4 regions of the Martinezella lusitana genome follow, and region 3 is predicted to be linked to each of the others. Evidence: predicted binding sites of a transcription regulator. Region 3 holds the regulator's gene; each other region holds the start of a gene.
The links. The regulator PhoB, encoded in region 3, activates phosphate uptake and scavenging genes when phosphate is short. The targets are predictions, from matches to a motif close to TGTCATNNANCTGTCAT.
Positions count from the first base shown of each region.

Region 1: the regulator PhoB is predicted to act here: its motif matches at 1,359-1,375, upstream of pstS (phosphate ABC transporter substrate-binding protein PstS).
Region 2: the regulator PhoB is predicted to act here: its motif matches at 912-928, upstream of HB780_RS15550 (esterase-like activity of phytase family protein).
Region 4: the regulator PhoB is predicted to act here: its motif matches at 1,532-1,548, upstream of HB780_RS16735 (LTA synthase family protein).

Region 1 is NZ_CP050308.1:3,839,255-3,842,372, forward strand. Features, by position in the region: gene HB780_RS32340 (D-alanine--D-alanine ligase family protein) at 1-786, shown strand, start outside; gene HB780_RS32345 (cupin domain-containing protein) at 882-1,226, shown strand; gene pstS (phosphate ABC transporter substrate-binding protein PstS) at 1,562-2,533, shown strand; gene pstC (phosphate ABC transporter permease subunit PstC) at 2,609-3,118, shown strand, end outside.
Region 2 is NZ_CP050308.1:354,936-358,053, forward strand. Features, by position in the region: gene HB780_RS15545 (YiiG family protein) at 1-717, opposite strand, end outside; gene HB780_RS15550 (esterase-like activity of phytase family protein) at 1,091-2,590, shown strand; gene recG (ATP-dependent DNA helicase RecG) at 2,634-3,118, opposite strand, start outside.
Region 3 is NZ_CP050308.1:3,056,758-3,059,875, reverse strand. Features, by position in the region: gene HB780_RS28485 (aspartate aminotransferase family protein) at 1-293, opposite strand, end outside; gene HB780_RS28480 (GcrA family cell cycle regulator) at 722-1,258, shown strand; gene phoB (phosphate regulon transcriptional regulator PhoB) at 1,346-2,029, opposite strand; gene phoU (phosphate signaling complex protein PhoU) at 2,061-2,774, opposite strand; gene pstB (phosphate ABC transporter ATP-binding protein PstB) at 2,826-3,118, opposite strand, start outside.
Region 4 is NZ_CP050308.1:602,260-605,377, forward strand. Features, by position in the region: gene HB780_RS16730 (NAD+ synthase) at 1-1,395, opposite strand, end outside; gene HB780_RS16735 (LTA synthase family protein) at 1,584-3,118, shown strand, end outside.

The DNA.
Region 1 (3,118 bases), 780 kb from region 3:
GCAATAGATATCCTGTTTCCGGTCCTGCACGGTCTCTATGGCGAGGACGGTTCCATCCAGGGTCTCGCTCGAATGGTCGGGGTTCCTCTGGTCGGCTGCGGCATCCTGGGGTCGGCAACCGCCATCGACAAGGACATCGCTAAGCGTCTGCTGCGCGACGCCGGCCTGCCGGTCGCTCGTTCGATCACGGTGAGATCTGGCGATACTCTGTCGTTCGAAGAGGCGGCGAGCGCCTTGGGGGCGCCGGTCTTCGTCAAGCCGGTGCGACAGGGCTCTTCCGTTGGTGTCAGCAAGGCGGCCAACGCCGAGGAATTTCGCGCAGCACTCATCGAGGCGTTCAAGCATGACGACAAGGTTCTGATCGAGGAGTTTGTTAAGGCACGCGAAATTGAATGCGCTGTCCTCGAGCAGACCGACGGGACGCTGTTCGTTTCCCTGCCGGGCGAGATCGTCACCGGCCAGGCTCACAGCTTCTATAGCTATGAAGCGAAATATCTCGATGAGGATGGTGCAGTAGTCAGCGTTCCGGCGCAATTGCCCGCCGATCTCACCCAGCGTCTGCGCGAGCTCTCGCTGGATGCGTTTCGTGCATTGGGCTGCGAAAGTCTCGCGCGCGTCGATTTCTTCGTGAGGCCGGACATGAGCATGGTGGTCAACGAGGTCAACACGATGCCGGGATTCACCAATATCAGCATGTATCCGAAGGCCATGGAGGCGACCGGGATCTCCTATCCGGCGCTCGTCGACCGGCTGATTGAACACGGGCTTGCAAGAGGCGGGCGATAACCGGATATTCAGGTCCTGGTGTTCTTGAATGTCGCGAAGCCGACCAAAATGCGGTGCACTGCGATCGAGTGTTTCCAGATCGTCATGAGGGGTTTATGACAACATATTTACGATTGGACACCGACGGCATCGAGCCGGAAACGGGTGCCCCGGCCGAGGATCGCCTCATTTCCGGAACACCGGAATTCCGCAACTGGAATGCCGAGGAAGCCGATGGCGGGCTCTATGCGGGCATCTGGGAGGCGACGCCGGGCAAATGGAAGATCGTCTATGACGAGTGGGAATATTTCCACATCCTCTCCGGTCATTCGGTGGTAACTGCCGAGAATGGCGAGACTTTTCACCTGCGCGCCGGCGACCGGATGATCCTAAGGCCTGGCTTCAAGGGGACCTGGGAAGTCATTGAAACGACTCGCAAGGACTATGTGATCCGCCTCTGACGGCGCCTTGGATTCCGTCGCAAAGCCAGTTGAATCAAAACATGAAGACCGCTGCCGCTTCGATGCGCGCCGGTCTTTGTCGTGCCGTCCGCGCGATGGCCGTTTCCATTGCCAGAGGTTGTGTCACCGGGCTTTCACCAAACTGTCATCAAACTGAAACACTGCGCCTTTAGACGCATCACTGTCGCCAGGAGATAGAGGTGGGGGTTACCAACCGATGGGACACCCCGCGCCAGACTCCTGCTCGCCATCCTTTCATCACTTGAGGAAGTGAGTCTAATATGCTGAACCAGAAATTTCGTTCGCTTTGCCTGACCGCAGGCTTCATCGCGGCTATGTCCGTTTCGGCCTCGGCTGCCGACATCACGGGCGCCGGCTCGAGCTTCATCGCTCCGGTTCTGTCGAAGTGGGCTGAAGGCTACAAGGCCGCGACGAACAATGTCGTCAACTACCAGTCGGTCGGTTCGGGCGCCGGCATCAAGCAGCTCCTCGACAAGACCATCGTATTCGGCGCTTCGGACAAGCCAATGAGCGACGCTGACCTCGAGAAGAACGGCATTGCCCAGTTCCCGATGATCTCCGGCGGCATCGTCGTTTCCTATAACGTTGAAGGCGTAAAGCCGGGCGAACTCGTTCTCGACGGCAAGACGCTGGCTGACATCTTCCTCGGCAAGATTGCCAAGTGGGACGATGCGGCCATCAAGACCCTCAACCCCGACGTAAAGCTGCCTTCCACGCCGATCTCCGTCGTTTATCGCGCCGACAGCTCGGGCACGACCTTCAACTTCACCGACTACCTGGCGAAGGTTTCGCCGGAGTGGAAGGAAAAGGTTGGTTCGAACACGGCGGTTGAATGGCCGGTCGGCTTCGGCGCCAAGGGTTCGGAAGGCGTTTCCACCACGGTCAACCAGACGGCTGGTTCGATCTCCTACGTTGAATATTCCTACGTCATCGCCAACCACATCGGTTTCGCGAAGATGAAGAATGCTGCCGGCAAGGTTATCGAGCCGAGCCTCGACACATTCAAGGCTGCTGCCTCCAACGCCGATTGGGCCAATGCCAAGAACTTCAACCTGATCATCACCAACCAGCCGGGCGATCAGAGCTGGCCGATTGCAGCTTCGACCTGGGTTCTGCTCTACAAGAAGCCGGCCGATCCTGCTCTCAACGAAGAGGCGCTGAAGTTCTTCAAGTGGTCCTATGAGCATGGCCAGAAGGACGCGACCGCCCTGTCTTACCTTGCGATCCCGGAGAGTGTTGCTGCGGTTGTCGAGAAGTCCTGGACGAAGGACTTTGGCGCGAAGTAATTTGTGCTAGCTGAGAAGTTACGGCGGACAGGGCATGGCCCTGTCCGCCTTTCGTGACAGGACAAGGGGAAATCGATGGCTGATGCGACTCAGACGGCTGGCTTCCAGGCACTGGATACCAGCGCCGTCACCAGAAAATTCCGGATACAGGATCGAATTTTCTATTTAATGACGCTTGGCTCGGCTACTCTTGTCGTGCTTCTGCTGCTGGCAATCATCGTGGTTCTTATCATCGATGCCTTGCCAACCTTCCAGGCCTTTGGGTTTTCGTTCCTCTGGGGCACGAAGTGGAGCGCTCCTGCTGATATCTATGGCGCTGTGCCTGCCGTGGTCGGTACGCTGGTGAGTTCGTTCATCGCCATGCTGATCGCCGTTCCCCTGGGCATCGGCATCGCCATTTTCCTCACGGAACTTTGCCCCGGTAGCCTGCGACGTCCGATCAGTACGGCCATCGAGCTTCTGGCTGGTATTCCCTCCATTATCTACGGCATCGTCGGCCTGTTCATTCTCGTGCCGCTGATGCAGACCTATATCCTGCCCTTCCTTATGATGACGATCGGCCAGGTGCCGTTGATCGGCCTGCTG
Region 2 (3,118 bases), 1.2 Mb from region 3:
GACGATCTTTGCGTCTATCTGTCCCTGTAGAGCGGGTTTGCTGGGGTCTTCCGAACTATTGAAAAGATTGACGAGTTGTCTCGCCTGGCTGAGGGCAAGCCGTGTCTGATAGACCGGCATATCCCCGCGTTCCTTGATCTTGGCAAGCTCGGCCTGTTCCCGGCGGTCGAGCTCCTTCTGCAATTGCTGATGGAATTCCTCCAATGCGGCGGCGGCAGCCTGGAAATCGGCAAGCATCAAGGGATCCTCACGCTTTCCGCGCGCCAGCCCGTCCTCCATGTAGGCCTTGCTGGTATAATAGACATCCAGGCCGGAAAGGCGGGGAACTACCTGACCAAGTGCGGAGATCAGCTTGTCGGCGGCGGTATCGAGTTCCGTGGGTGCATCGCCCTTTGCGCCGCGCACGGTCTTCAATTTATCCGCGGATCGTTCGAGCGAGCCTTTGCTGACTTCGGTAATATTGTCGGAGGTCGCGCTCTTCGAAATATTGGCGTTCTGATAGGCCTGATATTGCGCCAGCAGGCCGGAATCCCCGATGAGATCATTATAGGCCAGCACGTAGTCGTTTAATTTTGCGCTGTTCGCCAGCTTCGATGCCGTATCGGCCGAGGACTGATTGCTGGTGGCAGTGGATTTCGACTGATCGTCGCAGGCCGAAAGGCCCAGAATTGCGGTGAATGCCATCGCGAGAACAGCGACAGAAGCAGACGTCTTCATGGAGTGAAACCCTTCGCTATCTTATGGCGTTAACGGCAATTGTTGCGAGGACATCGCAAACTCGGTTCGCAGCAGGCTTAAGAAACGACCTACGCCAAATGCAGCACGGTTTCAATCTCAAGATGTCATGGTGGACGAGCGGAACCTTATGCTGGCGATCATCCGGCCCGCCGGTCGCATCAGCCGGATCGAACTGTCATGTCCCTATCATATTGGCGTTCTAGACCGGTTGCCGGAAGGGCAGGCGGGCACATCTCATGGTCGAATGTTTGCGGCTCAACGGAGCCTGATATTTTCGTTCGATGCGGTTTTCAACCGATCGGGAGATGAACGCCATTCCAGCACAAAGAGTTTTCATCAGGAGGATATTGCCGTGAGAAATTTGCGTTCAATGAGTTTGCCGCTGCTGTCGGCAGCGCTCGCCACTTTCGTTTTCACCATGCCGGTCGCAGCCTTCGCCGATAATTCCGTTGCAGTTGGCGGTGTTACCACCCTGGTTAATAAGGGCCTCGTGGCTGTCGGCCGTATCCCGGCCAACCAGCGCGACAAGTTCGGCGAAACCTTCGGCTCCGGCTCGGGCATGTCGATCGACGCCAAGAGTTGGGTTCGCAATGCCGATGGCAGCTATAAGGGGTCGCTGTGGCTGCTGCCGGATCGCGGCTATAACGTCGTCGGCACCACCGATTATCGTCCACGCCTCAACACCGTCGACGTTCAACTGACGCCGGTCGCTCCGGGCGCAACGCCGCCGGCCGGCAAGGAACAATCGGGCGTCGTTGCCAAACTCGCCGACACCATGCTGCTGACCGACAACAAGGGCGCCGACACCACCGGCCTCGATCCGTCCGATGGCAGTCGCCATCCGGAAGGTGGCATGCCCTTGCTGCCGGAAGCGCCGAACGGCAAGATCTCGCTCGACAACGAAGCCATCGTCCGTGTGCCGGATGGCACCATGTTCATCAGCGACGAATACGGCCCCTATATCTACCGCTTCTCCGCCGATGGCCGAATGATGTCCGCCACGCCGCCCCCGGCTGCATTGCTGCCGATGCGCCATGGTGCCGTGAACTTTGCGTCGAACAATCCTGGCCCCGGTGAAAAGGCTCCCGATCCCAAGGATCCAACCAGCGGCCGCCAGAACAACCAGGGCCTAGAAGGCATGTCGATGACCCCGGACGGCAAGTTTCTGATTGCTGTGTTGCAGTCGGCGACGCGTCAGGACGGTGGCGACTCCGGCTCGACCCGACAGAATACCCGCGCGCTGGTCTATGATGCCGCTGATCTGGCGCATCTGAAGCTGGTGCATGAATATGTCGTGCCGCTGCCGGTCTTCACCAACAACAAGGGTAAGACGGCTGTCGCCGCGCAGAGCGAGATCGTGGTGCTTTCGCCGACAAGTTTCCTGATGCTGGCGCGCGACAGCAACAATGGCTACGGCATGGAAGGGGAAAAGTCGCTTTACCGCAGCATCAACGTCGTCGATGTCTCCGGCGCCACCGACATTGCCGGCAGCAAATTCGATGCCGACACACCGGTTGCTCCGAAAGGTGTCCTTGATGCGTCGGTGAAGCCCGCAACGGTTAGCCAGTTGATCGACATCAACGATAGCGACAACCTTGCCCGCTTCGGCCTCCATAATGGCGCGCCGAACGATCGCAATAACCTTTCCGAGAAATGGGAGGCTATGTCGTTCGTCAGCGTTCTCGATCCGAAGCTGCCGGACGACTACTTCCTGTTCGTCGCCAATGACAACGACTTCCTGACCCAGGACGGTTTCCAGGTGGGCGCTGCCTACAAGGGTGAAGGCGGGGCCGACGTCGACACCATGTTCCAGGTGTTCCAGGTGACAATCCCCGGCCTGTCTGCCAAGTAATAGCCTTTGAAAGGGATGGACGCCGCCTGCCGCGTCCATCCGACTATCCGGCTCTCAGGAACCGGATCGCCTCGTCGCGGCGGAAGAGATAGAGCAGGGTGCGTACCGCGATGCCGCGCTCGCTGGTCAGGTCCGGATCACGGTCGATCAGATAGGCGGCGTCCTTGCGGGCGATCTCCAGAAGATCGGCATGGGCCTCGAGGCTGGCGATGCGAAAGCCGGGCGTGCCGGATTGGCGCGTGCCGAGCAATTCACCCTCACCACGCAATTTCAGATCCTCTTCGGCGATACGGAAGCCGTCCTCGGTGTCGCGCATGATTGTCAGCCGCGCATGGCCAGTTTCGCCCAGTGGACCCTTGTAGAGCAGGATGCAAGTCGAGGCTTCGTCGCCGCGTCCGACACGGCCGCGAAGCTGGTGCAACTGCGCCAAGCCAAAACGCTCGGCATGTTCGATCACCATGATCGTCGCGTCCGGCACATCGACGCCAACCTCGACAACCGTCGTGGCGACCAGCAGACGGATTTCAC
Region 3 (3,118 bases):
CCGGAATTGGTGAAGAACACCTTGTCGGCGAAGGTGGCTTCCGTCAGGCGCTTCGACAGCTTCTCCTGGCCTGGCACCTCATAGAGGTTCGACAGATGCCAGACCTTGTCGGCCTGCGCCTTCAACTCCGCAACCAGATGGGGATGCGCATGGCCAAGCGAATTCACCGCGACGCCGGCGGCGAAATCGAGATAGCGCTCGCCGGTCTCCGTGAACAGCCATACACCCTCTCCTCGCTCAAACCGCAGCGGGGCGCGCATATAGGTGTCATAAAGCGGCGCGGTTTCAGCCATGGCGCATGTCTCCTCGATCACAACCTTTAGGGCCAATCGTTTCCTTCAAGTGAAACGGGCCCGGAAAAATCAAAAATGCCGCCTTGCGGCGGCGTGGGTACTATTGATGTTTTGCACCGCGATGTCAACAAAACAGGCAATTTCGCGGACGCAGCAGAGCGCCCCTCGGCGAGAGGTATGTCTCTAGTTGCTAATATTGCAAAAATGCCACGCTTGCACAAGCAAGTTGGGGAAAACCCCGAAATCGATTCCCCAGGAATCATGCGACTCTTGTCACGGAGTCAGCCTCACACTAGGTTAAATCTCAATTACTAGACTGCATGCGGCGGAACTAGTCACCACAATTTTTTAAGCGTTTCGTGCCTCGATCCCATCTGAGGCAATGGTGAAGGATTCTGCCATCGGAAACGCGACAGCGGAGACAGGGCATGAATTGGACAGACGAACGCGTCGAGAAGCTGAAGAAGCTGTGGTCCGAGGGTTTGAGCGCGAGCCAGATCGCGGCACAGCTCGGTGGTGTCAGCCGTAACGCCGTCATCGGCAAGGTACATCGCTTGAGCCTGCCGGGCCGAGCGAAGGCAGGCGGCACGGCAACTGCGGCCCGGGCACAGAAGCGCAACACTTCGGCGCCGCGCGCACCGAACTACGCCTCGCGCGTTGCAACCCGCACGGTTACCCGTCAGCAGGGCGCAACGATGCTCAAGGAAGAAGTCGAGATCGATACGGTCAACGAGATCGAATATCGTCCGGCCTCCAATGTGGTCGTTCCGATCTCGCGCCGCCTCGGTCTAACGGAACTTACCGAACGCACCTGCAAGTGGCCGGTCGGCGATCCGCTGAAGGATGATTTCCACTTCTGCGGCAATGATAGCCCGGATGCATCGCCCTATTGCGGCTACCATCAGCGCCTGGCCTACCAGCCGGTGCATGAACGGCGCCGGCCTGCGGCTCAACCGCGCGGCTGAGATGCCTTATAGCTGAATGAAAGAAACGGGCCGAAAGGCCCGTTTTCTGTTTCCGCCGCTATGTTGGATGGCTGACCGGTTTCCCGCTCAGGCTTCCATGGAATAACCCGCGCCGCGAACGGTGCGGATGACATCCTGCATATTGGAGAAGTTCAGCGCCTTGCGCAGGCGTCCGACATGGACGTCGACAGTGCGTTCGTCGACATAGATGTCATGTCCCCAGACACCGTCGAGGAGTTGCGACCGCGAGAAGACGCGGCTCGGCGAAGCCATCAGGAATTCCAGCAGGCGGAATTCCGTCGGCCCCAACCGCACTTCGCGGCTCTTGCGGTGGACGCGATGGGTCTCGCGGTCCAGTTCGATATCGCCACAGCGCAGAACCGTGGAGAGGACCTCCGGACGGGCACGGCGCAGCATCGCCTTGACGCGAGCCATCAGCTCCGGCGTCGAGAACGGCTTGACGACATAATCGTCGGCGCCGGTGGAAAGGCCGCGTACGCGCTCGCTTTCCTCGCCGCGGGCGGTGAGCATGATGATCGGCAGGCGCTCCGTTTCCGGCCGCATGCGCAGCCGGCGGCAGAGCTCGATACCCGACACGCCGGGGAGCATCCAGTCAAGGATCAGAAGATCGGGGATGCGCTCCTGGAGGCGAAGTTCGGCTTCGTCTCCTCTCAGAATGGTATCGACCTCGAAGCCTTCGGCCTCCAGATTGTAGCGCAGCAGAACGCTGAGCGCTTCTTCGTCTTCTACAACAGCAACTCTCGGAACCATGTGTCTCTGGTCTCCTTTCTTGGCGTCTTCGTTATTCCGTCAGCGCACCGACGGTGTTGGCGGTATCGTCTTTCGGGCGCTCGCCCTCGGGCTGGCTGCCGGTCGCCATGTAATAGATCGTCTCGGCGATGTTGGTGGCATGGTCGCCGATGCGCTCGATGTTCTTGGCGCAGAAGAGAAGATGCGTGCAGGTGGTGATGTTGCGCGGATCTTCCATCATGTAGGTCAGCATCTCGCGGAAGAGCGAGGTGTACATCGCGTCGATTTCCTCGTCGCGCTCACGGATCGACACGGCCTTGTCTGGCGAACGGGTCGTGTAGACGTCGAGTACTTCCTTGAGCTGGCTGAGCGCCAGTTCGGAAAGATGCTCAATACCCCGCGCCAGGCTGCGCGGAACGCCGGTGCCCTGCACGGCGATGACGCGCTTGGCGGTGTTCTTGCCGAGGTCGCCAACGCGCTCCAGATCGGCGGCGATGCGAATGGAGCCCATGATTTCGCGCAGGTCGGCGGCCATCGGCTGCCGGCGAGCAATGGTGACGATTGCCTTGTCGCCGACTTCGCGTTCGGCATGGTCGAGGACGACGTCGTCGGAGATGACCTTTTGCGCAAGAGCAACATCGCCGTGCACCAGCGCGCGGACGCTGTCGCTGACCATCTGCTCCGCCAGGCCGCCCATTTCGGCAATGCGGCGCGTCAGGAACTTCAGGTCTTCGTCGTAGGCAGAGAGAATGTGAGTAGAGACCATTTTTCTATCCTCAGGGTGAAACTTGTGATGGTAGCCGCGCGCGGGACATCATCAACCAAAACGGCCCATGATGTAATCCTGCGTGCGGAAATCGTCGGGATTAGTGAACATCTTATCGGTATCGTTCTCCTCGACCAAATGGCCGAGGTGAAACATTGCGGTGCGTTGCGAGACACGGGCTGCCTGCTGCATGGAATGCGTCACGATGACGATCGTGAAGTTTTCCCGCAGCTCGTGAATCAGTTCCTCGACCTTGGCCGTGGCGATGGGATCGAGCGCCGAGCACGGCTCGTCCATGAGAATGACTTCCGGGCTGACGGCGACGGCACGAGCGATGCAGAGGC
Region 4 (3,118 bases), 1.5 Mb from region 3:
GATGATGTTGTACGGGATCACCTCGCCCGAAGGGCCGAGCGCGCCCGGCGGCACATGCTGGTTGCGCCAGCGCGACAGCGCATAGACCTGCATCTTGTAAAGGTCCTTGATCGGGTTGAAGCCGCCGTTCATGTCGCCATAGAGTGTGGCATAGCCGACCGACATTTCCGACTTGTTGCCGGTGGTGACCACCATCGAGCCAAACTTGTTGGAGATCGCCATCAGGATGGTGCCACGGGCGCGGCTCTGCAGGTTTTCCTCAGTGATGCCGCTCTCGGTGCCTTCAAACAGATCGGCCAGTGCCGAGGTAAAGCCAGTCACTGGCTCCTCGATCGGCACGATATCGTAGCGGCAGCCAAGCGCCTTGGCGCAATCGGCCGCATCCTTCAGCGAGTCCTCGGAGGTATAGCGGTAAGGCAGCATGACGGTGCGCACCCGCTCCTCGCCGAGCGCATCGACAGCAATCGCGGCGCAGATCGCCGAGTCGATACCGCCCGAGAGGCCGAGCACGACCGATTTGAAGCCATTCTTGTTCACATAATCGCGGAAGCCCAACAGGCAGGCACGATAATCGGCCTCCTCGCCCTCCGGGATATGCGCCATCGGACCTTCGCTGCAATGCCAGACGTCGCCGTTCTTCTTCCAGGTCGTCACAGCCAGGGCGGTTTCGAACTGGCTCATCTGGAAAGCCAGCGTTTTGTCGGCGTTAAAAGCAAAGCTCGCGCCATCGAAAACATACTCGTCCTGGCCGCCAACCTGGGCTGCAAAGATGAGCGGCAAGCCAGACTCGATCACTTGGCGGAGCACGACCTGATAACGGACGTCGACTTTGCCACGATAGTAAGGCGAGCCATTCGGAACCAAAAGAATTTCCGCGCCACTTTCGGCCAGCGTTTCGCAGATGCCAAGATCGTTCCAGATCTCCTCGCAAATCGGGATGCCGATCCGGACGCCTCGAAAATTGACCGGCCCCGCGATAGTCCCCTCATCAAAGACGCGCTTCTCGTCGAACTCGCCGTAGTTTGGCAGATCAACCTTGTCCCTGATGAAGATGACCTTGCCGCCATCAAGCACAGCGACCGAATTGTAGCGGCCAGTCTCATCCTGACGCGGAAAGCCGACGATGATGCCCGGTCCGCCATCGGCGGTATCGGCGGCAAGGCTGTCCACGGCTTTCTGGCAGGCGCGGATAAAGGCTGGCTTCAGCACCAAGTCCTCCGGCGGATAGCCGGAAATGAACAATTCTGTAAACAAAACAAGCTGCGCGCCCTCGCGCGCCGCCTCGGCCCGCGCTTCACGCGCTTTTGAAAGGTTGCCGGAGACATCGCCGACCGTCGGATTGAGCTGCGCGACAGCGATGCGGATCGTCTGGGTGATGGGGCTTTGTTCTGTCATGCCATATATTTAACGACGGTGGCCCTGTTCCGCAACAGCCTTCGCCATCCTGCATGCGGCAAAATCGCGTCATACGCGCAAGTGATATTTTTACCCCGAAAAATACTAAGTCCGCCTTGCGGTTCGTTCGGTATTCATGACAAAAGCACGACAATTATATGAATATTTTATAGCATTCGGAGAAATCTTTGGTCGCTTTGGTCATCGGTTCTGCTTTGGCAGGCAGGTTCGTTCTTTTCCAGAAGATCGGCGCAGCGAGACGGCAATCGGCGGTCCTGCGCCAGATTTTGAGCCTCACCCTCACCTTCCTGCTCGCGCTGTCGACCGTTGTCGCCGTCGAATGGATTGCTCGAGGAGAGTTCGCGGCCGTTCCGTCCTACCTGCTTTCTCCGACTCGTCCTGGCTTCACCACCATCGGCATCGTCATGCTGCTGATGATATTGCTGGATGCGATTTTCGGCCGCGCGCATCAATCGATCCTGATGGTTGCCCCACTGCTGCTCGTTCCGGCGTTCATCTCCAATCAGAAACAGAACTTCCTCTCCGATCCGCTTTATCCGTCGGATTTCCTGTTTGCCCGCCAGATCATGGAACTGATGCCGGTAATGGTTCGGGACAAGCCCTGGACCGCCGTGGCGCTCACTATCGGCATCATAGCGTCCTTGGCCATCCTCGCCTTTCTGTGGCGCTATGGCTGGCAACGCGCCGCCATGCTGTCGAAAAAGGCACGCGGGGCCCGGCTCTCCATCTGCCTGCCGCTTGCAGCCCTCTTCGTCTCGCAGATGGACCCGACGCAATATTCGTTTATCCGCGAGAAACTGCGCATCATCCCCATCGTCTGGGATCAGAAGGAAAATTACAGCTATAACGGCTTCATTATAGCCTTCTCGCTGAACCTGCCCATGGCTGATGTCAAAGCGCCGGCGGGCTACGGGCAAGATGCGATCGACGCCATACCCGCGCGCAATTATGGATATCTCTCCGGCCCACGCCAAAAGCCTGACGTCATCATGCTGATGAGCGAATCCTTCTGGGATCCGACCCGGCTTTCTAACGTGAGCTTGACTCCCGACCCGATGCCGAACATCCGCGCAGCGCAGTCCGGCCATGTCTTCTCACCGGAATTCGGCGGCATGACCGCCAATGTCGAGTTCGAGGCGCTGACGGGCTTTTCCAACGCGTTTCTGCCGTATGGCAGCATTCCCTACCAGCAATATGTTCGCAAGCCGATCCCGTCGCTTGCCACTTTCTTCCGCGGAGAAGGCTATGCGGCGCGCGCGCTCCATCCGTTCAGCGGCTGGTTCTGGAACCGCAACGAGGTCTATAGAGCTTTCGGCTTCGAGGAATTCCTCACCGAAGACACCATGCCCCCCATGGAGAAGCGCGGTGTCTTTGCCTCGGACGACTCGCTGATGAAAGAGATCATGCGCGAGGGCGACGCAATGGATCGGCCGTTCTTCCTCTTCGCCGTCACCTTGCAGGGTCATGGCCCTTATGAAGCAAATCGCTATGTCGAGAACACGATCGATATCAAGGGCAACCTCACCGATACCGATCGTGACACGCTCGCCACCTATGCGCAGGGTGTGCGGGAAGCCGACCAAAGCCTGAAAATGCTGATGGACTGGGCTTCCAATCGCGACCGCGAGACCATTATCGTCCTCTGGGGCGATCACCTGCCGCCGCTCGGCTCGGTCTATCCGAACACAGGCTACATGCCAGA